3 regions of the Acidovorax sp. FG60 genome follow, and region 3 is predicted to be linked to each of the others. Evidence: predicted binding sites of a transcription regulator. Region 3 holds the regulator's gene; each other region holds the start of a gene.

Evidence for each region. Region 3 encodes LexA, which represses DNA repair genes until DNA is damaged. Its sites were predicted from a motif close to ACTGTATNNNNATACAGT; they were not measured.
Region 1: a site for LexA is predicted at 2,179-2,196, ahead of imuA (translesion DNA synthesis-associated protein ImuA). Genes of this name have one in related genera too.
Region 2: a site for LexA is predicted at 2,863-2,880, ahead of imuA (translesion DNA synthesis-associated protein ImuA). Genes of this name have one in related genera too.

Annotation. Positions count from the first base shown of each region.
Region 1 covers NZ_JBMDJC010000026.1:68,527-76,454, reverse strand. The annotation lists gene ACODS0_RS25170 (HD-GYP domain-containing protein) at 111-1,421, shown strand; gene ACODS0_RS25165 (IPTL-CTERM sorting domain-containing protein) at 1,431-2,036, opposite strand; gene imuA (translesion DNA synthesis-associated protein ImuA) at 2,224-3,108, shown strand; gene ACODS0_RS25155 (Y-family DNA polymerase) at 3,071-4,624, shown strand; gene ACODS0_RS25150 (error-prone DNA polymerase) at 4,641-7,904, shown strand.
Region 2 covers NZ_JBMDJC010000019.1:97,061-104,988, reverse strand. The annotation lists gene ACODS0_RS22415 (hypothetical protein) at 1-219, shown strand, start outside; gene ACODS0_RS22410 (hypothetical protein) at 852-1,679, opposite strand; gene ACODS0_RS22405 (NYN domain-containing protein) at 1,795-2,775, opposite strand; gene imuA (translesion DNA synthesis-associated protein ImuA) at 2,914-3,711, shown strand; gene ACODS0_RS22395 (Y-family DNA polymerase) at 3,650-4,966, shown strand; gene ACODS0_RS22390 (error-prone DNA polymerase) at 4,974-7,928, shown strand, end outside.
Region 3 covers NZ_JBMDJC010000002.1:178,399-186,326, reverse strand. The annotation lists gene ACODS0_RS03665 (DNA polymerase III subunit chi) at 1-366, shown strand, start outside; gene ACODS0_RS03660 (hypothetical protein) at 783-983, shown strand; gene ACODS0_RS03655 (branched-chain amino acid ABC transporter substrate-binding protein) at 1,115-2,242, shown strand; gene ACODS0_RS03650 (D-2-hydroxyacid dehydrogenase family protein) at 2,469-3,476, opposite strand; gene ACODS0_RS03645 (hypothetical protein) at 3,658-4,146, opposite strand; gene lexA (transcriptional repressor LexA) at 4,320-4,994, opposite strand; gene ACODS0_RS03635 (asparaginase) at 5,084-6,034, shown strand; gene ACODS0_RS03630 (hypothetical protein) at 6,052-6,474, shown strand; gene ACODS0_RS03625 (DUF6152 family protein) at 6,499-6,969, shown strand; gene adk (adenylate kinase) at 7,092-7,748, opposite strand.

The DNA.
Region 1 (7,928 bases), on a different contig from region 3:
GCGGCGACTGGGACTTGATCTGGCTCAAGACTGTGTGGGGCCCGGGTATTTTTCGTGGATGCCCCTCGGGGAGAACGCTCTATAGTCCCGAATAAGCTTTTGTTATCTGCATGACGGACACCCTTGCGCCTGCGGGCATCGACACTTCGGACAGCCCCCACTACTTGCGCGCGTTGACCGACATGGCTGACCGGCGCACGGTGGTTGCTGACGCAGCCATTTACACCGACAAAGGTATCAAGCTGGTCGAAAAAGGCGCACGCATCGACAGCCGCCTGTATGACCGCCTGGTGCAGCACAAGCTGCGCGAGCCCATTGACCGCCATCTGTCCATCGAGAATCCCGTGGACGTACCCGCTTTGCTCGCGGCGGGGCAGGCCATGAGCGAACAGGAGGTGCTGCCCAACCTGCTGGCAGAAGCCCTCGGCTCGGCGGCCCGGCTGCTGGCGCCGCTGCGCTCGCTGCCCTTGCCTCCATCCATGGCCTGCAAGCTCACCGTGATGCGCGATCAGCGGCCCGGACTGTTTCAACACAGCCTGCAGATGATGACGGTGGCCGTGTTCCTGGGCATCAAAAGCGGTCTTGCTGAGCGCGACTGCGCCAATCTTGCGGCAGCAGCCTTGCTGCACGATCTGGGTGTGCTGCACATGGATCCGGCCTGGGACGATCCCGACCACAAGGTCGTTGGTGTTCAGCGCAAGCATCTGGTGGCGCACCCCATCACCGCCATGCTCATGATCCGCGATACCCAGGTCTATCCCCGGGCTGTGGATGTGGCGGTGCTGGAACACCACGAGCGCATGGATGGCAGCGGCTACCCGCGTGGCCTGGCCGGTGCGGACATCTCTGTCCTGGGCCGCATCCTGTTGCTGGCCGAGGTGGTGGCGGCGTTCTATGAAAAATACGACGACATGCCCGCGCAGCGCCTGTCGCTGGTGCTGCGGCTGAACCATCGCAAATTTCCATCGGCCCTGGTGGCGCACATCCTGCCCCTGCTGCAGGAAGAAGTCGCCCGGGAATCTGCCCTCATGCCGCTGGGTAACGATGCCTCGCGCCAGATCGACCTGCTGGCCGAAGCTTTTGAATGCTGGGATCAGCTCAAGACCGCACTGCCTCCCGAAACCAGTGTCAAGGCACTGCCGGGAAGCGCCTTTGTGTTCCTCGATGCGCGTCTGCTGGCTTTGCAAAAAGCCTTGCTGGAGGCCGGTTCACACCCTCGGCAGCAGGGTGAACTCATGACCCAGTTGCAGGGCGATGCCATTGGGATGGCTGAAGTGGCGCTGGTGGGGCGCGAGGCGCTGTGGCAGCTGCAAAGTATTGTGAATGCCAGCTATCGCCGCTGGCCGCAGCTGGCAGACCGCGCCACCCCTGCGGATGCAGCGGTGGCGGATTGGTGTGATTGGGCAGTGCGGAAGCTTTGAAAAGGGTGGTCAGCCCACCCGGCTTCGCAGCCAGAACCGATGGTGCATCGCCCAGCCAGCCATGAGCACCGCGAGGACCAGCAGCCCCCATTCAGACAGCGTCGGAATGGATGCTGGCGGCGCGATGCCGATGTGGACCGTGAATGAATCCGCTGTCGGGCCCGAGCCCCAGGTCCACAGATAGGTGCCCGGTGTGAGCCCCAGGCTGGCCAGCGAGGTCGCAGTCCAGGTGGCCGAGGACGTGAGCGCAGCGCCCGAGGCGTAGCCTGCCGGGGCGAAGACGAAACCGGGCATTGTGCTGTCCAGGCCCACCATGTCGCCAGATCCAGCATTCGCCCCGACAGGGCCTCCGCCTCCGAACGCTGGTGGGCCGGATATCCCCAGGTAGGCGTCCACGGTGCCAGCCGTGTCGGTGAAGACCAACCCAGCCGAAGCAATGACCCCGGGGGACAGAGGCCCGCTGCCCGCAGGCGAGAGGGCCCCCAGATTCAGGCTGCCACTGCCACTGGCGACCACATTGCCACCGCTTTCAAAAAAGTAGAGCGTATAGGCCGCGAACGTGTTGCCGGACAGGAGCAGCAACAGGGCGACTGCTGCCGATTGGATTGTTTTCATTCAACGGACCCTCTCTTTTTTGTCCTGCCCATTGTAGGGAGCGTGGTGTGCGTTGGCCCAGCTTTATAGGGCCTGGGACGCGTTGCCTCCAAAAACCCCTCACCCCAAAGTCTTCTCCGCCAGTTGCCCCGCTGCTCGAAATACTGGTTATATTTACAGTATTCATATTGTTCTTCTCGTCTTCGCCATGCCTGCGCTACGCCACTCCCTGGGGGTTGTCGCGTCCGATCTGCCATTGACCGTGCCCGGTGTCTGGCATGCGGACGCATTGGGTGCGGGCCAGTTGCAGGTGCAGTCCACCGGTTATGGTCCTCTGGATGCGCAGTTGCCCGGTGGGGGCTGGCCGGTGGGGGCGTTGAGCGAGGTGCTGCAGCCCCTGGCGGGCCTGCACGAATGGCAGTTGGTGCTGCCTGCCCTGGTACAGGCCACTGCCCCGCGCTCGGGGGCGGTGGTGGTGGTAGCGCCGCCTTGCGAGCCTTTTGGACCGGCGCTGCAGGCCCAGGGCTTGTCAGCCGAGCGGCTGTGTGTGGTGCGGGCCGATGCCGCCGCTGCGCTCTGGGCGGCAGAGCAGGCGTTGCGTTGCCGGGAGGTTCTGGCCGTGATGGCCTGGCTGCCGCAGGTGCAGTCCGCAGCCCTGCGCAGGCTGCAACTGGCAGCAGCGCAGCAACGTCAACTGCTATGGGTGTTTCGCCCGGCCAGTGCTGCGGCGCAGGCCTCACCAGCCTTGCTGCGGCTACAGGTGCAGGGGATGGCCATGCCGGGAGGTGTATGCACAGTCCCCGGGATGCAGGTGCACATTCTCAAGCGCCGGGGGCCGCCCCTGGCGCAAGGGCTGGATCTGCCGGGCTGTCATCCCCGGCTGGCCCAGGTGCTGGCGGCCCAGGCCGGGCGCCGGCGTGCAGCGCAGGTGGATGCTGGTAGCACCTTGGTGGCAGGTCGCCTTGCTGCGGCAGCCAAGGCATCGGGGGCGTTGCCCATGCGCCCTTCATTGGAGCTGCTGGTGCCGTTGGGGGCGGGGCCAGAGGGGAGGGCGCATGCACTGGATCGCGCTGCCATTGCCCTGGTGCGATGAGGCATCCGCACCGCCTGCAGGGGCTGTGCCCACCGCTGCGGCAGGCTGGTGGGCCTTGCGTTTTACCCCGCGTGTGGCACTGGTGGATGCAGAGGCTGTGCTGCTGGAGGTGTCCACCACCGAGCGGCTGTGGGGCGGGCGCGAAGTGCTGCTGGCCCAGGTGCTGCAGGCCTGGGCCTGGGCCGGGGCATCTGCCAGGGGCTCTGCCCCCCCCGCTGCCCAGGTCGCTGGCGAGTGTGGGCCTGTAGGGGAAGGGACGGCGGCGGGCGCACAACCGACGGGTGTACCCGTGATCTGGGGCAGTGGCCCCACCGCCCTGGTGGCGCAGGCCCGGCTGCGTGTGGCGTTGGCGGGGCAGGCTCTCCCTGCACAGGGGCCGCTGAGCCTGCCTCTGCACACACTCACAGCCTTGCGCCCGCATGTGGCCAGCCTGGAGCGCATGGGCTGCCGCACCTGGGGGGCACTGCGGGCGCTGCCCCGCGCCGGGGTGTCGCGGCGTTTTGGTGCGGCGGTGCTGCGGGTGCTGGACCAGGCCCTGGGAGATGCCTCTGAGGCCCACGCCTGGCTGGAGCTGCCCGAGCAGTTTGTGCTGACGGGCGAGTTGCCTGCGCTGGCAGAGTCGGCCGATGCGCTGCTCTGGAGCGCCAGCCGCTGCCTCACGGCCTTGCAAGGCTGGCTGCAAGCGCGGCAGCAGGGCGTGCTGGGCCTGGAGCTGGCCTGGCGCCATGACCTGCGGCGCATCGATGGTGTGGCCATCGCCCCCACGCAGGCGCTGCAGGTGCGCACGGCGCAGGCCACGCAGGACATGGGGCATCTGCGGCGCCTGTTGTCTGAAAATCTGGCGCGCACCACGCTGGCCGCGCCGGTCAATCAGATCACGCTGCGTTTGCTGGAGGCGGCCCCGCTGCCACACCGCAGTGCGAGCCTGCTGCCGCCCGACCATCTGGGCGGCGCCGACCCTGCTGGCGCCCAGGGCGAGGCTTTGCACCAGTTGCTGGAGCGCCTGTCAGCCCGGCTGGGAGCAGACCATGTGCAGGCCCCGGTGCTGCAGGCCGACCACCGCCCCGAATGCATGCAGCAGTGGCGCCCGGCGGCCGAGGTGCTGCGCGTGACGGCGGCGGCCTCAAAGCACGCTGCAGCCCGGAATGCCTCCGTCAGTGTTGCCAATACGGCGCTGGATGCAGCCCCCGATGCCCTGCTGCTGCCCACCTGGCTGCTGAATCCGCCCCGGCGGCTGGCGGTGCAGGGCAACCGCCCCTGCCACCACGGCCTGCTGCGACTGCTGGCCGGGCCCCACCGCTTTGAAGCGGGCTGGTGGTCTGCGGCCGGGGAGGGCGCAGGCCCGGCCCCCGGTGAAGGTGCCCTGGCCTTGCGCGACTACTTTGTGGCCCACAACGATGTGGCGGGGCTGGTGTGGGTGTTCCGCGAGCGGCTGGCGCCGGTGCCGTCCGTATCGGACGGCCCCCCAGCCGCCGTGCGGCCCCATCGCTGGTTCCTGCATGGGGTGTTTGGGTGATCTCTGCGGAGGCTCCATGGGCCTGACACCTTCCTCTGCATCGCCTGCACAAGCCACCGTGCTGCCGGGCTATGCCGAGCTGCACTGCCTGTCCAACTTCAGCTTCCAGCGTGGAGCATCGCATCCACAGGAACTCGTGAAGCGCGCGCTGGCGCTGGGCTACCAGGCCCTAGCGCTGACGGACGAATGCTCGGTGGCGGGTGTGGTGCGCGCTTGGGAGGCCGCCAAGGAATGTGGTTTGCACCTCATCGTGGGCAGCGAGTTTTTGTGGGGTGACGACCTGCGGCTGGTGGCTCTGGCGCGCGATGCCGAGGGCTGGGGCAATCTTTGTGAGTTCATCACCGCGGCCCGTGCGGTCGCATCCAAGGGGCAGTACCACGTGGGCCCGCGCAGCCCCTGGGGATTGCTGCAAGGGTGCGAGTTGCTGCTGGCGCCTATCCGGCAACGCTTTGATGCTTCTGATTTGATAGCTATTAGCGCTTGTCTATCCAGCGCTAGAGGCCAATTTGACTCAAATTTTGATGGCCATATCTGGTTGGCGGTCGAACTGCACCTGGCCCCGGACGACAGCCTGTGGCTGGCCACGCTGCAGCGTGTGGGTGCGGCGCTGGGCTTGCCGCTGGTGGCAGCGGGCGATGTGCACATGCACGCCCGTTCGCGCAAGCCGCTGCAGGATGTGATCACCGCCGTACGCTTGGGCCGCAGCGTGGGCGAATGCGGGTTTGCGCTGCAGCCCAATGCCGAGCGCCATCTGCGCCGGCGCGTGCGGCTGGCGGGCGTCTATCCGCCCGAGTTGCTGGACGCCACGCTCACCGTGGCGGGGCGCTGCACGTTCACCCTGGACGAAATCAAGTACCAGTACCCGCTGGAGACCGTGCCCGCTGGCATGACCCCCGCGCAGGCCTTAGCCTGGCTGGTGCAGGTGGGCGTGCAAGGCGTTTACCCGCAGGGCGCGCCACAGAAGGTGCAGGCGCAGATCCGCAAAGAGCTGGACCTGATCGCACACTGCCAGTACGAGATGTACTTCCTCACGGTGCACGACATCGTGCGCTACGCGCGCAGCCAGGGCATCCTGTGCCAGGGGCGTGGCTCGGCCGCGAATTCGGTGGTCTGCTACATGCTGGGCATCACGGCCGTGCCGCCCGAAAACTCACACCTGCTGTTCGAGCGCTTTATCAGCAAGGAGCGCAAGGAGCCGCCCGACATCGACGTGGACTTCGAGCACGACCGGCGCGAGGAGGTCATCCAGTACATCTACGAAAAATACGGCCGCGAGCGCGCCGCCATCGCGGCCGTGGTTACCACCTATCGCACGCGCAGCGCGCTGCGCGATGTGGGCAAGGCGCTGGGTGTGGCGCCGTCCTTGGTCGATGCCTTTGCCAAGGACCACCACTGGTTTGACGAACAGTTCGCCACCGACCGGTTGCAGGAACTGGCTGAAAGCCTGGGTGCACCGCTGCACCGGCACACGGCCCAGCTGTGGCTGGAACTGGCGGCGGACCTCAAAGGCTTTCCGCGCCACCTGAGCCAGCATGTGGGCGGTTTTGTGCTCACGCAGGGCAAGCTCACGCGCCTGGTGCCGGTGGAGCCGGCGAGCATGGAGGATCGTTCCGTCATCCAGTGGGACAAGGACGACCTGGACACCATGGGCCTGCTCAAGGTCGATGTGCTGGCCCTGGGCATGCTCAGCGCGCTGCGCCGCTGCCTGAATTTGCGCGAAGCCTTGCGCGGTGAGCGCTGGGACCTCCAGGGCATTCCGCGCGAAGACCCCGCCACCTACGACATGATCTGCGCCGCCGACACCGTGGGCGTGTTCCAGATCGAAAGCCGCGCGCAGATGAGCATGCTGCCGCGCCTGCGCCCGCGCGAGTTCTACGACCTGGTGGTGGAGGTGGCGATTGTGCGGCCCGGGCCTATTCAGGGCGGCATGGTGCACCCCTACCTGCAGGCGCGCGAACGCAGGCGCAGGGGCGAGCCACTGCAATTGGAGAAGCCTGAACTGGAAGCGGCCCTGGCGCGCACGCTGGGCGTGCCGATTTTTCAGGAGCAGGTGATGCAGATCGCCATGGTGGCGGCCGGGTTCTCTGCCGGCATGGCGGACGATCTGCGCCGGTCGATGGCGGCCTGGAAGCGCAAGGGCGGCGTGCACCGGTTCGAGCGCCCACTGGTCGGAGGCATGGAAGCGCGTGGTTACCGTACCGAGTTTGCCCAGGCCATCTTCCAGCAGATGCTGGGCTTTGGCGAATATGGCTTTCCTGAAAGCCACGCCCACAGCTTTGCCTTGCTGGCCTATGCCAGCAGCTGGCTCAAATGCCATGAGCCCGCGTGTTTTCTGGCCGCGCTGCTCAATTCGTTGCCCATGGGTTTTTACACCGCCTCGCAACTGGTGCAGGATGCGCGCCGCCACGGCGTGCGTGTGCTGCCCATCGATGTGACCTGCAGCGACATCGACTGCACGCTGGAGGGCGCACCAGAGCCGCTGAGACCTGCGCGGGGGCTGGGCGTGCCGCCACTGCCGCAGCCCGCTGTGCGTCTGGGCTTGCGGCTGGTGGGCAGCTTGCACAAAGATGCTGCCGAACGACTGGTAGAGGCCCGCGCTACAGGCCCTGCCTTTGCCAACACCGAAGACCTGGCCCTGCGCGCACAGCTGAGCCAGCAAGACCTACAGGCGCTCGCTGCAGCCGATGCGCTGGCGGGTCTGTCAGGCCACCGGCGCCAGCAGATGTGGGAGGCGGCCGCGCAGCACACGGCACCGCCCCTGCTGCGCGATGTGCCCGTGCACGAAGCGCCCCTGCAACTGCTCGCCGCGCCCGAGGGCGAAGAGATTCTTTTCGACTACGCCGCCACCGGCCTCACACTGCGCCGCCACCCGCTGGCCCTGCTGCGCCCGCGCCTTGCGCGCTGGCGCCTGCAGACCGCCCTGCAACTGAACACCGTGCCCCATGGCCGCAAGGTGCGCGCCTGCGGCATCGTCACTGTGCGCCAGCGCCCCGGCACGGCCAAAGGCACGATGTTCGTCACGCTGGAGGACGAGACGGGCCCCGTCAACGTGATCGTGTGGCCTGCGCTGGTGGAGACATGGCGCAATGCGCTGCTCAGGTCGCAATTGCTGGCGGTGGAAGGCGTGTGGCAGTGCAGCGTGCCCGAGGGGGAGGGGTCCGATGCGCCGTCGCCATCAGCGTCGGTAGTGCGCCACCTGGTGGCCCAGCGTTTCAAGGACTTGACACCGCTGCTCGGTCGCATGGCCCAGGCGCTGCAGGGTAGCCGGGACTTTCACTGACCTTCGGAGCGCTTCGGATCATCC
Region 2 (7,928 bases), on a different contig from region 3:
TCGATGAAGAACGGGCTTCAACCAGTTCATCTCGTAGCACTTGTGCCAGGAATCGTCGCGGTGGGAATTGGGCTGACGCCCGGAAAGAAGCCGCAACGAATCCCCTCGCTTACACACCAAGAGATCGAAAGCATGAAAACCACGATGGGACTTTCTGCCGAACTGGTGGAGCGTACCAAGGCTCAAGTTCTTGTCGTTCGCGACCACCCGGCAAAATAGAACCCTTATTGAATCCCCCCAGACGGGCACGGTCCCCTCTGGGGATGGTGTCTGTCCACCTGGAAAAGGCACAACCCGTGGCAGCATTTCCTCGAAGGGATGGTATATCCGCTCTCTTCTGATGCCGAAACAAATCCCCCAATAGCCTGCAACTTCAAGGTAGGCGACAAGGTAAATTTCACCAACGACTATGGTGTGGTTTTTCGAAATGAAACTGTGACAGGTTTCTCACCAACAATCGAAGGCGGTAGGTTCGTTTATCTTGACTGGGCTTCTTGGTGGTTCCCGGCGAAGCCCGAGCAACTCAAGATGTCTTGCGAATAATGAACTCCGCAGATTTCCAAGTACTTTGGATAGTAAAACTATGGGACGGATTTTCCAACCAAGAGTTTCAGCGGCGAGGCTCCTATGAGCAGCTTGCAAACTCTATTGCGGGGTATCCCCCTGCATACATTTGGTCAATCTCAGGTGAACCGGTTCGTTCCTTAGACTGCAAAGAACCAAGATAGGCCGATGGCCTGAAGCGCGAATAGTGCGCTCAATTGAAAAGCCCATCCAATCCATGGATGGGCTTTTTTCTGCCTATACCTCTTCGGAGTGATCGCCAATACCCACCGAGAAGCCATTCATATTTATCCTCTGCTGTATGACGGCGAAATTTGACTCATTAACTCATTAAAATCACTCTCCGAAACAGAATGAAGCGGCTCAAATTTCCCTGCTTTACCATCGAAGATGTACTGGGAACAACGGCAATCGTCAGCTTGCTCTTCACAGTTTCGGCAGGGAGATGAGCAAATCTCGACCATTCGGTCGATAGCCTGGGACGGGTCACCGGAATCATATGAAGATGAATAGCCGCTGCTTGAGGTGGGCTTTTTGCCCATTGCGAACTCCAGTACATCGTCTGCGTCTTCGAAATTCCAATTTGACAGGGATTTTAGCCCTGGAAGAAGTACCGCACGGCAATAGTCGAACCTGTATTTTTCTAGATGACAAAATACACGCCCCTCGTGCTCGACCAGGCTTTTGAAGGAAATTTGCCCATAGCGGTCACCGAGGTCGACGTATCGATCTGGTTTGATTCGGATATGTTTCAGCGCATTGTTGACGGCATCTATCAGTTCCATTTTGCGGTTAGAAATATATGCGCCATCTACTGCAAACATTTCGTCAAAAGACTGAATCAAATCCGCGCGGCGTTCGTTGATTCCTGCCGCAGACCGAATGGCTTTTAGATAGTCAACACTATGCGCCAGTATGAGATTTGCACCAAATGCCTGATGGAGTGATACTCTGTTCTTTCTAACGGTTGTTTCGATTTCTAGTTTTGCCGGCTCAAGAATAAAATTGATGTAGTGCATATAGTCTTCGCAGGCTTCTTTGACTTCTTCGCTCATAGCTGGAAGCTTGATCTCTACCGGATGCTCTTTCGGTGCGGAAACATTGATAATTGCCATGTTTTCTATATTATTGGGATCCGCATATTTGCAGAAAGGTTTGCCGGCCAACTGTTGCCAAATCTGCGGCAAACATTTAGATTCAGGGGATAGAACGGTGCTGCTGCTATGGGAGCTAAGACCTGGTGGGCGACGCCGTAGTATTTTTTGCTTTGACGTACAGCACCCTTTGCGTCTGACCCGGCGAAGTTCGTTCTTCTGTCTCAAAAATATCTGACTTGGAGCGCACCAGATCCGATAGCTTTTTAAAGCCGTATAGCCGCGAGTCGAACTCGGGCTGCAGTTTGGTCAGATAGCCACCAAACGTACCAAGATGAGCCCAACCAGAGTCGTCGCTGGAAAGCTCCAGCGCTTCCAAGACAAACTGTTTTGGAAATTCGGGCACTGCGAGTGGCACCGGCGGTTCCACTTTCACGGCTGCATCAGCCTGCGCAGGCTTTGCACCAGGAGCCGTAGCGGTGTTGCTAGCAGTCGGCCTTAACACCTCGGTGAAAATGAATTTGTGGCATGCGTTCCTGAATGCCTCGGGCGTTTTGTGTTCACCAAAACCGATGACCGTGACGCCTTCTTCTCTAATGCGGGTTGCGAGACCTGTGAAGTCGCTATCGCTTGAGACCAGGCAAAACCCATCGAACTTGCGGGTATAGAGCAAGTCCATGGCGTCAATGATGAGCGTGCTATCCGTTGCATTCTTCCCGGTGGTGTACGCGAACTGCTGAACCGGCTTGATGGCATGGCGTTGCAGCACCTTTTTCCAGGATGCGCTCGTCGGGGCAGTGAAGTCGCCGTAGATCCGCTTCACGGTAGCTTCACCGAAGCGCGCGACTTCCGCGAGCAGGCCGTCAATAACGGCCGCCTGTGCGTTGTCGGCATCGATCAAAACCGCGAGCCGCATTGTCGGCTCGTCGGCGCCTTGCTTAGTTGAGACCCGTGGTGCTGTCATTGAACGTGTGGGGTTGAGTTGTGCGATGCCCGATTCTCGTCCGAACTGGCCGGGGGAGGGCCGTGTGCAGCTGGTGCACTGGCGTGAGCGCATGGAGATAGAGAATCTGACCGCACTGTAGGTGTATTGGTGCTGCTTGCGGCCGAAATTCAAGCCGGGCGGCGCTGTCTTGCTACGAAATTAGCGCTACCGCGCAGTCCAAACCAGGGTGCACTTTCTACTTTGCATAGGCGGGCATATACTGGATATTCATACAGCTTTTTTGCCAATGACCGCCCCCGTCTCCCGTCCATGCCAGCTCCCATCCCTTCTGCTTCCGGCGCCTTTGATCCTGGCAGCCTGCCACGTCATGTGGCCGAGGCTGTCTGGCGCGGCGCGGAACTGGGCGATTCCGTGTCGCGCACTGTCTCGTCGGGCTTTGCCGAACTGGACATTGAGCTTCCTGGCGGTGGCTGGCCAACCCACAGCCTGACCGAGCTGCTCATGCCCCAGGCGGCCCTCTGCGAGTGGCGCCTCCTCAGTAGGTCCATTCCCTCGCTCATGTCCTCTGGCGGCCGGATCTACTTGATCGCCCCGCCCAAGCAGCCGCATGCCGCAGGTCTGGAGCAGTTGGGCCTGAACGCGGATCAGGTGGTGTGGATCCATGCGTCGACCCCCGTGGACCGACTCTGGGTGACGGAGCAGATCGTCAAGTCCGATCCCGCCGGGGCGGTGCTGTCCTGGCTGCCTCAGGCACGGCCAGAGCAGATCCGCCGGCTGCAGGTCCACGCCCAGTCCTGCGATGCGCCCGTGTTCCTGTTCCGCCCTGTGACAGCATTGACCGATAGCTCTCCAGCGCCGCTGCGTGTCGCCGTGGCCCTGGCCAACGGCTGGAAGCTGGAGGTCCGCATTCCGAAGCGCAGGGGCGCGTCGTTGGATGAGGCCTTGTACCTGGCAGCGATGCCAGGCAATCTGGAGTCGGTGATTCCGCCCCGGCTCAAGACCGTGCCGGCCCCCGCCGCCGCACTCTCCCGTGAGGAGGCCTCCAATGCGTGGGCATTGGGCCGCGTTGCTCCCCATCCCTCTGCCGACCAGCCCGTCTCCCATTGATGCGACTTCCCTCGGAATCTGGGCCCTGCAGTTCACCCCTCGGGTGGCTCTGGTGGAAGATTCCGTAGTCGCAGAGGTGTCGGGAAGCGCGCGCCTGTTTGGAGGCATGGAGACATTGCACTCCCTCATCGAGGGCGGTGCTGCGGAGCTGGGTGCCCGCATTGCCTGGGCCCCCACAGGCACGTCAGCGCTCGCCTTGGCTCGCCACGCACCTGGGGAGGCCGCTTTCGACGGTTTTCGCGCTCCATTGGCCAAGATCCTGGACCCCTTGCCGCTGCAAGCAATCTCGGCAGTGGGCAAGCACCAGCCCACTCTGGCCCGCGTGGGCTGCCGCTCGCTCGGCGACGTGCGCAATCTCCCGCGTGGGGGCCTGAGCCGTCGCTTTGACAAGGACCTGCTAGCCGCCCTCGACCAGGCGTACGCACTTCGGCCGGAGGTCTACGAATGGATCAGCTTGCCCGAGACGTTCCATGCAAGGCTAGAGCTGACGTCGCGGGTAGAGACTGCGCCAGCCCTGCTGTTCGGCGCCCGGCGCCTGCTCGTGCAGATGGCGGGATGGCTGGCCGCGCGTCGCATGGGGGCCACAGCCTTTACGTTCAGGTGGTGCCACGACGTCATGCGCGCCAAGGACGCCGGCGCCGGTGGCGAGCTGACCGTTCGCACTGGCCAGCCCACACAGAACGTTGAGCACTTCGCGCGGCTGCTGGCCGAGCACTTGGCCAAGGTCCAGCTTGCGGCCCCGGCCGGAGACATTGAGCTACTCGCTCCTGAGGTCTTGCCGATCATCGAAGAGAGCCGATCCCTCATCCCTGAGACCTTGCGCAAAGGCGCCAATACAGATCTCGCCTTGGAGCGAATCCAGGCACGCTTGGGGAATACCTGCGTTCGCCGCCCGGCCTTGTCTGCAGACCATCGGCTGGAGTGGATGCAGAGTTGGGAGTGCAATGCCCAACGCAAGTCGTCGCAACCCCCCTACGAACTGCCCTTGCCCAGCTGGGTCCTCGATGAGCCACTGCGTCTCATCGAGCGCGACAACCGCCCGTACTACCAAGGGCCCCTGCAGTTGCTCCTGGGTCCTGACCGCATCGAAGGCGGTTGGTGGCAACTGAGTGGCGAAGGCGCCGATGCGCGACCCCTCAACGTGCAGCGCGACTACTGGCTTGCTCTGAGCGCGCACGCCGGCGTGCTCTGGGTGTTCCAGCAGCGCCTGGCGCGAGACCAGACCGCCTGGTTCCTGCACGGGCACTTTGCGTGAACCTGGCATGCTGATCCGTCCTTCCCGGTCGCTGCCGGACTATGTTGAACTGAGGTGCGTGTCGAACTTCACGTTCCTACGGGGAGCGAGCGCACCCGACGAGCTGGTGGAGCGTGCCCAGGAACTCGGCTATCAGGGCCTGGCAATCACAGACGAATGTTCCATGGCGGGTGTCGTGCGCGCGCACGTGGCTGCCAAAGCGGCGGGCCTGCCGCTGCTGCTGGGATCGCAACTCCAGATCCAGCCGCGTGACGAGACTGAGGCCCGGTTCACTGTGGTGGTTCTCGCCCAGAACCTGAACGGATACGGCAACCTATGCGCTTTCATCACCAAGCTTCGGCGCTCCTCAGAGAAAGGCACCTACCACCTCACTCTTGACCACATCAGCGGTACGGAGCTGGAAGACTGCGTGGTCCTGCTTTGCCCCGACCGCAAGGCCTCGGAGGCGCAGTTGGAAGCGGCCGGGCTCTGGACCCTAAATCAATTCACTGGGCGCTGCTGGATCGGCGTGGAGCAGCTGCGCCGCCTCGACGACGAACTGTGGCTCCACCGCATGCGGCAGCTGTCCGAACTCACCGCGCTCCCGCTGGTCGCGGTAGGTGATGTCCACATGCATGTTCGCTCCCGAAAGCCGCTGCAAGATGTGCTCACGGCCACACGCATTGGCAAGCCGCTCTCCGAGTGTGGGTTCGCACTGCAGCGCAGCGCGGAGCAGCATCTGCGCACCCGGCTACGCCTCGCGCAGACCTTCCCGGCCGAGCTGCTGGCCGAGACGCTGCAGGTGGCGGCGCGGTGCACCTTCAATCTGGACGAACTGAAGTACCAGTACCCCGACGAGGTGGTGCCAGCGGGGCACACTGCTGCGACGTACCTGCGACAGGCGACATACGAGGGTGCGGGCCGCCGCTGGCCGGCGGGCATTCCGGGAAGAGTCCAAGGACAAATCGAGCACGAGCTGTCTCTGATCTGTGAACTGCGCTACGAGCACTACTTCCTCACCGTTTACGACATCGTGGCCTTCGCCCGCTCGCGCAACATCTTGTGCCAAGGGCGCGGCTCGGCGGCGAACAGCGTGGTTTGCTACTGCCTTGGCGTCACCGAGGTGGATCCAGTGCGCATGTCCGTGCTCTTCGAGCGCTTCATCAGCAAGGAGCGCAATGAACCACCAGACATTGACATTGACTTTGAACATCAGCGCCGCGAAGAGGTGATCCAGTACCTGTACCAGCGGTACGGGCGGGACCGGGCAGCGCTCACCGCCGCAGTCATCAGCTACCGGCCGAAGTCAGCGATCCGGGATGTCGGCAAAGCGCTTGGGTTCGATCTGGCCACGGTGGACGCCATCGCCAAGGGCCAGAAGTGGTTCGACGGGGCGGACGTCAGGCTGGAACGCTTTGATGAACTCGGCATGTCCGTGGATGACCTCGCAGTGCGCCAACTGATCACGCTCACCAGCCAGCTCATCGGGTTCCCGCGGCACCTGTCGCAACACACAGGCGGTTTTGTGCTCACGCGGGATTTGCTGTGCCGCATGGTGCCGGTGGAGAACGCATCGATGGCGGACCGCACCGTGATCGAATGGGATAAAGACGACCTCGATGCGGCAGGCCTGCTCAAGGTGGACGTGCTGGCCCTGGGCATGTTGTCCGCGATTCGAAGGGCCCTGGACATGGTCGGCCTTCGCCGTGGCCATCAATTCAGCATGCAGGACATTCCTCCCGAGGATCGCCAGACGTACCAGATGATCTCGATGGCTGACACCGTGGGCGTCTTTCAGATCGAGTCGCGCGCGCAGATGTCGATGCTCCCGAGGTTGCGGCCCAAATGCTTCTATGACCTGGTGATCGAGGTGGCACTAGTCAGGCCCGGGCCCATCCAGGGCGGCATGGTGCACCCCTATCTGCGTAGACGGCAAGGCCATGAACGTGTGTCGTATCCCAGCAAGGAGCTTGAAGTCGCGCTCGGCCGCACCCTGGGTGTCCCTATCTTTCAGGAACAGGTCATGCAGATATCGATGGTTGCAGCAGGCTTCACCGCTGGCGAGGCGGACGGGCTTCGGCGCGCAATGGCAGCCTGGAAAAGGAAGGGCGGTCTTGAAAAATACTATGACAAGATCGTGCAGGGCATGTTGGCCCGAGGGTACGAGAAGAGCTTTGCGGAATCGACCTTCCAGCAGATCCGAGGGTTCTCGGAATACGGGTTTCCTGAGAGCCATGCGGCCAGCTTCGCGCTGCTGGTCTATGCCTCAAGCTGGATCAAGCGACACGAACCAGCCGCATTCCTCGCTTCGCTACTGAACAGCCAGCCCATGGGTTTCTACACCCCTAGCCAGCTGGTGCAGGACGCCAGGCGGCATGGGGTAGAGGTGAGGGCGGTGGACGTGATGTACAGCGACGTCGAGTCCACCTTGGAAGACCTGCCAAGTACACCAGCTGTACGGTTGGGACTGCACATGATCCGCGGCCTGCAGGCGGGCAGCGCGGCTCGCATCATGGCGGCACGGCGCAATGCCCCTTTCGACAATGCAGAAGAGCTGGCGCGTCGGGCACAGCTGGAGCACCATGAGATGGAGTTGCTAGCGGCCGCCGGCGCGCTGGCCACTCTGTCGGGTCACCGGCGTCAGCAAGTCTGGGATGCGGCCGCGCTGCATGCACCACCTGAGTTGCTCCAAGAGGCGCCCGTGGAAGAAGAGTTTTTAGAACTGCCTGCAGCGCCTGAGGGCGAGGATGTGGTGTGGGACTATGCCTCGCTTGGCCTGACCTTGCGCAGCCATCCCATGGCGCTTCTGCGCAAGAGGCTTGAAAAGTACAAGCTCAAGACGTCGGAGGACTTGCGCAGGATACCCAACGGCCGCAGCGTTCGCACTGCCGGTATCGTCACGCTTCGCCAGCAGCCAGAGACGGCCAATGGCACAGTGTTTCTCTCCCTGGAAGATGAGCATGGAACTACCCAGGTGATCGTG
Region 3 (7,928 bases):
GTGCAGCGCAGCGGGGCCCGCCTGGTGATTGCGGCGCCGCCCGACACCTTGGCGACGCTGGACCGCATGCTCTGGGCCCTTGCTCCGCAGGACTTTGTGGCCCATTGCCTCGGCGATGCTGATGAAGACCTGGTCCATGCGTCTCCCGTGTTGCTGACTGCCGATGCCCGGTCTGCCCCGCACCATGAAGTGCTACTGAACCTGCACCCGGAGGTGCCGGAGGGATTTGGCCGGTTTGATCGGTTGGTGGAAGTGGTGAGTGCGCAGGATGACTTGGATCGTGGCGAGGCCCGGGCGCGCTGGCGCCACTATGCATCGCGCGGCTATGCCATCACTCGCCACGACTTGGTGCTGAAAGCTGGCTGATGGCGCTGCCTCCTCCCAAAACGCCCCCGCGCTTCGTTCCCACCCTCACCGAAGTGGTGCAGGTGCCGGACTCCGCGCCTCTGCCGCCGGCGTCCTCTGCACCATTGCGCACCACGGTCATGTCTCCGTCCGCGTTGCCCGCTGCAAGACCCAGCCCGACAGCAGCGCAGCCTGCGACACGACCGCTGAGCCCCCCTCTGCCCAGTGCCCGCCCGCCTGCAGTGATGGCGCCACGCCCGGCTGCACCAGCGCCTATGCAGAGTGCGCCCGCTCCATTGGTTCACCGAGCTCCCGTTGCGGCGGCAGTGGCTCCCGCGTCTTCGTCTTCGCCTGCATCTCTCGCGTCGACCCTCGGGTCTTCAAAGACGCCCAGACCGCAGCTCACCCGGCCACTGCTGGAAGGCATGGAGGAGTACATGGTGCACAGGGTCATGCAGCGTGTGGACGTTGTGCTGGATCAACGTTTGCGTGAAGCCATCGCCACCGTGGTGCAGGAGCAGACACGATCGGTGCTGCCGCGACTGCGTGAAGAGATTGAATCCGTGGTCCGGCATGCCGTGTACGAGGCGGTGGCGGACGAGCTGGCCAGTGGCGCGTCCTCGGTGCCAAAGGGATGACAGGGTATTCCCCTGTGGTTTCTCTCGCGTTTAATCGTGTTCCCTAATGATCTGGCCCGTAAATTGCGATATGTTCGCCTGCGTTGAGACACAAGAAGATTCTCAGCGTTTATCTTTACTGGAGATTTGATATGCAATTGAAGTTGAAACTGACCGTGGTTGCTGCTATCGCGGCTGTTGCTGGTGTGGCCTCTGCACAAGAGCAGGTGGTCAAGATCGGCCATGTGGCTCCGGTTTCCGGCGCCCAAGCCCACTACGGCAAGGACAACGAAAATGGCGCCCGCATGGCCATTGAAGAGCTGAACGCTCAAGGCATCACCATCGGCGGCAAGAAGATCAAGTTCGAACTTCAAGCTGAAGATGACGCTGCCGATCCAAAGCAGGGCACGGCCGCTGCACAAAAGCTGTGCGACTCCAAAGTTGCAGGCGTTGTCGGCCACCTCAACTCCGGTACCACCATTCCTGCTTCCAAGGTCTACAACGACTGCGGCATCCCGATGGTGACGGGCGCTGCGACCAACCCCAACCTGACCAAGCCTGGCTACAAGACCACATTCCGTATCATCGCCAATGACAACGCCCTGGGCGCTGGCCTGGCGTTCTACGCTGTGGATACGCTCAAGCTGAAGACCGTTGCCATCATTGACGACCGTACCGCTTACGGCCAAGGTGTGGCAGACGTGTTCAAGAAGACTGCCACTGCCAAGGGCATGAAAGTGGTGGACGAGCAGTTCACGACCGACAAGGCAACCGACTTCATGGCCATCCTGACGGCCATCAAGTCCAAGAACCCTGATGCCGTGTTCTACGGCGGTATGGACCCTCAAGCCGGCCCCATGCTGCGCCAGATGGAACAACTGGGCATGGGCAACGTCAAGTACTTCGGTGGTGACGGCGTCTGCACGTCTGAAATCGCCAAGCTCGCAGCGGGTGCCAAGACCCTGGGCAACGTGATCTGTGCTGAAGGCGGCTCTTCGCTGGCCAAGATGCCCGGCGGCACGGCCTGGAAGGCCAAGTACGATGCCAAGTACCCCAACCAGTTCCAGGTCTACAGCCCCTACACCTACGACGCCACGTTCCTGCTGGTGGACGCTATGAAGCGCGCCAACTCCGTGGACCCCAAGGTGTATGTGAACGAACTGGCCAAGTCCAACTTCAAGGGTGTGACCTCCACCATTGCTTTTGAACCCAATGGCGAAATGAAGAACCCCGCCATCACTCTGTACGTCTACAAGGACGGCAAGAAGACCCCTCTGTAATCGCAGTGGTCTGGCTCTTCAAGGTCTTTTTGGCTTTGGAGAGCGCCAAACAAAAGGGCTTCCTTTGGGAAGCCCTTTTTTTGTTGTTCAAATGCAGCTAGGTGGGGTGAGCAGGTTGTTCTGCTTGGCTGCTCAATGCCCAGGAGCTGGAGTTTGTTGAAGACTCGGGCGATGACCAAAACCGGCGCTACGCGCGAGGATGGATGTGCCCGATTTTTGCGCCAAATTAACGCCGCACCTGCAGTGCGCCTGGATTCACAATGTTGGTGGGAGTGCCTTTGATGAAATTCACCACATTGTCGAACGCTGCACCAAAATAAAGCTCATAGCTGTCTTGCTCGACATAGCCAATGTGGGGCGTGCAAATGCAGTTCTCCAGCCGCAGCAGGGCATGGCCCTGAAGGATGGGTTCGCTCTCGAATACATCGACAGCGGCCATGCCGGGGCGGCCCCGGTTCAGGGCGGCAATCAGGGCATCGGTCTCAATCAGCTCGGCACGCGAAGTGTTGACCAGCAGGGAGGTGGGCTTCATGCAAGACAGATCTTCGAGTGAGACGATGCCGCGCGTTTCGTCGTTGAGCCGAAGGTGGAGCGAGATCACATCGCATTGCGAGAAAAACTCCTCGCGCGTGGTGGCAGCCTGGTATCCATCCGTCAAGGCCTGGGCGCGTGATGCCTCACGCCCCCAAATGCGGACGTTCATTCCAAAAGCACGTCCGTAGCCCGCCACCAATTGGCCAATGCGGCCATAACCCCAGATACCCAGCGTTTTGCCCCGCAGCACGCTGCCAAGGCCAAAATTGGGAGGCATGGACGCCGTCTTCAGCCCTGATTGTTGCCAGGCGCCATGCTTGAGGTTGGAGATGTACTGCGGCAGTCGGCGCATTGCGGCCATGACAAGTGCCCACGTCAGCTCTGCGGGGGCCACGGGTGAGCCTATGCCTTCTGCCACTGCAATCCCACGTTCCGTACAGGCAGCTACATCAATGTGACTGCCGATCTTGCCGGTTTGCGCGATGAGCTTGAGACGGGGAAGTTTCTCCACCAGTTGACGGGTGATCTGGGTGCGCTCTCGCACGAGCACGATGATGTCAGCGTCTTTGAGGCGGACGGACAGCTGGCCCAGCCCCTTGACGGTGTTGGTGTAGACCTTGGCGGTGTACGCGTCGAGCCGGGATGCGCAGTGGAGCTTGCGGACTGCGTCCTGGTAGTCGTCGAGAATCACAATGTTCATTCCGACATTGTGCCTTGGCCACGCCGGTCGTTTCATACCGAACCGCCTCCTGGCACAGGAAAGGATGGGGCTTTTGGTGACGGAGTGTTGGAGACCTCGACAAGCGCCGTCCACAGCGATCAGGCGGCATCCTCCATATACAAAGCAGTCAATGGATCGCTGGGTGGTGCATGCCTTGAGCTCAACAGGCTTGCAGCGCCGCCTCGGATGCAGCCAGGCGGTCCAACTCGGCGCACACATCGGCCATGCGGCCGGCGATCACCAGTCGGCCTGAGCCGCTCGATGTGGGGAGCCTGCGCAGGACCTTGGCAGCCCTGCAGCCTGAGCCGTCTGCCAATCTGGATGATCCACAGGCAACGCGGGTAGCGGCAGGCGGCGGTATGAACGCCCGGGCATCGGTATTGGTGGCCACAAACCGCGTGGTGGCTCCGGTGGGTGGTGTCTGGGGGCTGACCGTAAAGGGCCATTTGCCTCGCGGTGGACGTTGGCTGGGGATGTTGGATGGATGGCGGGGTTTGTCAGTGCCTGCTGATCCGCTCCTGCGGCCCAGGTCCGCGTCATCGGGATGGGGGCGGGGCGCTGGCAGGTCTGCTGCAGACGGCTCCTTGAAGGTGTGGAGCCAGTGGGTCAGGGTACGCAGAGTACTGGAGAGCGCAGAAAAGGTGGTCAAGGCAATTCCCATGTGAAAACTCCGAAGGTCGGGGGTTGGACATAGGCAGGATTGCAAAATAAACCGGCACCGCAGGGCTGGCGTACCGGTTTTACCAGTGCGCCAAACGCCCGCCACCTGCAGCGCGGCAGCTAACGAACTAATTCATGAGTGAATGCGATGGAGCGCTGTGGCTACATCAACATGGTGTTGCGGATGAGGCCGACGGCCAGCCCTTCAATCTCAAAGGGTTCGCCGGGCTGCACCACGATGACCGGGTAATCCGGGTTCTCGGGCAGCAGTTCGATGGCGGTCGCAGTACGGCGCAGGCGCTTGACCGTTACATCGTCTCCCAGGCGGGCCACGATGATCTGGCCGTTGCGGGCTTCGCGGGTGGACTGCACAGCCAGCAGATCGCCATCCATGATTCCGGCATCGCGCATCGACATACCACGCACTTTGAGCAGGTAATCGGGCTTGTGATGGAACAGGCTGTTTTCCACACTGTAGGTTTGGTCAACGTGTTCCTGCGCGAGAATGGGCGACCCTGCCGCCACACGTCCCACCAGGGGTAGCACCAGTTGTGAGAGTCCGGGAATCGGCAGGCTGAACTGATTGCCGCGCGCTGCATTGATGGAGCGCACGGTGTCACCGCGCAACCGGATGCCGCGGGATGTGCCACTGACCAGCTCGATCACGCCTTTGCGCGCCAGCGCCTGGAGATGTTCTTCTGCCGCGTTGGCCGACTTGAACCCCAGTTCGGCAGCGATCTCTGCACGGGTGGGGGGCGCCCCGGTGCGTGCAATGGCCGTCTGGATGAGATCCAGAATCTGTTGCTGGCGGGCAGTGAGTTTCGGGTTGTCGAGCATGGTGGTTTCCGGTGGAGGCGGCTACAGTGATGGACAACTGTTTTTTAATCCAGTAACTGTATTTTTCACCAGTTTTTCGGAGTACGCAAGTGAGTGGGCAAAAAATTGTGGTTTTGGGCACCGGAGGGACCATTGCAGGCACGTCCGCGCAGGCTGGCGACAACATCGGCTACACCGCTGCGCAGGTAGGGGTCGGGCAGCTGCTTGCAGCTGTTCCCGGATTGCAGCAGGCCGCGCGGGGCGTGCTGGTGGCGGAGCAGGTGGCCCAGATCGACAGCAAGGACATGGATGGCCAGGTGTGGCAGGCGCTGGCGCTGCGCTGTGCGCACCACCTGGAAGATCCCGAGGTGCGTGGTGTAGTCATTACCCACGGAACCGACACGCTGGAAGAGACGGCGTGGTTTCTGCACGAAGTGCTGGACACCCGCGCGAAACCCGTGGTGCTGACCTGTGCCATGCGCCCGGCCACGGCGCTCACGCCCGATGGGCCTCAGAATCTTCTGGATGCTGTTGCTGTGGCGGTCACGCCCGGCGCACGGGGTGTGCTGGCGGTCGCCGCTGGCGAAATTCATGGGGCACGGCAGGTTCAGAAGGTGCACCCCTACCGGGTGAATGCGTTCAACTCGGGCGAGGCCGGGCCTTTGGGTTGGGTGGAGGAGGGGGCTGTCCGCCTTGTGCAGGATTGGCCCCTGGCGCCTGATGTTCCAGCATTGAATGCTATTGAAAATGTAGTGAATGCCGCAGCCTGGCCTCGCGTGGAAGTGGTCATCAGCCACGCTGGCGCATCGGGAACGATGGTGGACGCACTGGTGCGAGATGGGGTCCAGGGGCTGGTGGTGGCCTGCACGGGCAATGGCACCATCCACCATGCTCTGGAGGCCGCATTGCTGCGTGCCCAGGAGGCGGGTGTGCGCGTGGTGCGGTCCACGCGCTGCTCCGAGGGGCAGGTGCTGCCCAAGCCGGGGGACGCATTACCGGACTCCAAAGGGCTATCCCCCTTGAAGGCCAGGATCTCGCTGATGCTCGAACTGCTGCACTGAGCAACAAGGCCGCCCCGATGTTTTTTGCAACTCTTAAGTCCCATGCGTGGGCTTACCCCGCGCTGGAGGTGGTGCACATCGTGGGCATTGCCTTGCTGTTGGGCAATTTGGTCTTGCTGGAGTTGCGGGTGTTTGGCCGTGGGGCGGCGCTGCCCGTCAAGGATTTGGCGCGGCTCAGCCTGTCGCTGGCATTGTGTGGTTTTGGCCTGGCGGCGGCGTCGGGCCTCTTGATGTTTGCCACACAGCCTGCCGAACTGCTCGCCAGCCGCGCATTCACCTTGAAGATGCTGCTGTTAATGCTTGCAGGTTGCAACGCCGCGTGGTTCCATGGGCGGGGTTCCCTGGCTCGCCTGGATGCTCTGGCCCGGGTACAGATGCTGGGTTCCACCGTGATCTGGCTGGCTGTGGTGGTGTGTGGCCGCTGGATTGCTTACCTCTGATCGGACATGACAAGGAGAGAACCGATGAGCCTGCAACGCCGCCACGTGCTCCTGGCCGCCACGGCCATTCCCTGGGGAGCGCGTGCCCACCATGGGTGGAGCAGTTTTGACCCCGACCGTCCCATCTACCTGGAAGGCACCGTGCGCAAAGTGCGCTGGCAAAATCCACACGCCGAGCTGGAGCTGGAGACACCTGCGGAGCTGAAGCTGCCTGCGGATCTGGCCCAGCGTGTGGTGCCTGCGCAGGTGTCCCCCGTGGATGGCAAGGCCTTGCTGGCCAAGACGGTTTTGCCTACCCGCAAAGACCGCCGCTGGGAGGTGGAGCTGGCGCCCCTGACCCGCATGCAGGCCTGGCAGGTGCAGGAGATCAAACCCGGCACTGCGGTATCGGTGGTGGGCTTTACCCTGCGCGAAGAGAAGGGCGACGCGGTGCTGCGGGCGGAATACCTGTTTGTGGATGGCAAAGCCTACGGCTTACGCTCCAGCCCAGCCTGAGCCATCGGTATGGCCCGGGGATAGCCATGCGAAAGACCTGAAACTGTTCCCTGCACCGCATAAAAAAAGCGACGCCCTGCTGCCATGGCGTCGCTGGTTGCAAGGGGCGATAGCCCCGTGCCTTAACTGGCCAGTGCCTGCAGTGCGCGTGCCGTGATCTCGTCCACGCTGCCCGTGCCGCTGATGGCGCGGTACTTGGGGGCCAGCTCGGGTTCGGCCTGGGCCCAGTTGCTGTAGTAGTCCACCAGCGGGCGCGTCTGGTCGCTGTAGACCTGCAGGCGCTTCTTGACGGTTTCTTCCTTGTCGTCTTCGCGCTGGATCAGCTCTTCGCCCGTCACGTCGTCCTTGCCTTCCACCTTGGGCGGGTTGAACTTGACATGGTAGGTGCGGCCGCTGGCGGGGTGCGAGCGGCGGCCGCTCATGCGTTCGATGATGGCGTCAAAAGGCACATCGATTTCGAGCACGTAGTCGAGCTTGACGCCCGCTGCCTTCATAGCATCGGCCTGGGGAATGGTGCGGGGGAAGCCGTCGAACAGGAAACCGTTGGCGCAGTCTGCTTGCGTGATGCGCTCCTTGACGAGACCGATGATGATGTCGTCACTGACCAGGGCGCCCGAATCCATCACCGCCTTGGCCTGCAGGCCCAGAGGGGTGCCGGCCTTGACGGCTGCGCGCAGCATGTCGCCGGTGGAGATCTGGGGGATGCCGTACTTCTGGCAGATGAACGTGGCTTGCGTGCCCTTTCCGGCGCCAGGCGCGCCCAACAAAATCAGTCTCATGGAAGTCCTCGAAGGTTAGAAATCGGTTGGCGCCGCTGGCGGGGACGTTCGAAGGGCGCCTGAAGCCGTTCTGTGCGCCCGGGATGCGGTGCTCTCGTTGCGGTCGAGGATAGCATGCGACTCCCTTGCGCTGACTTACATGCTGCACCGGGTTGGGCAGGGGTGTCGCAGGGTGGATAG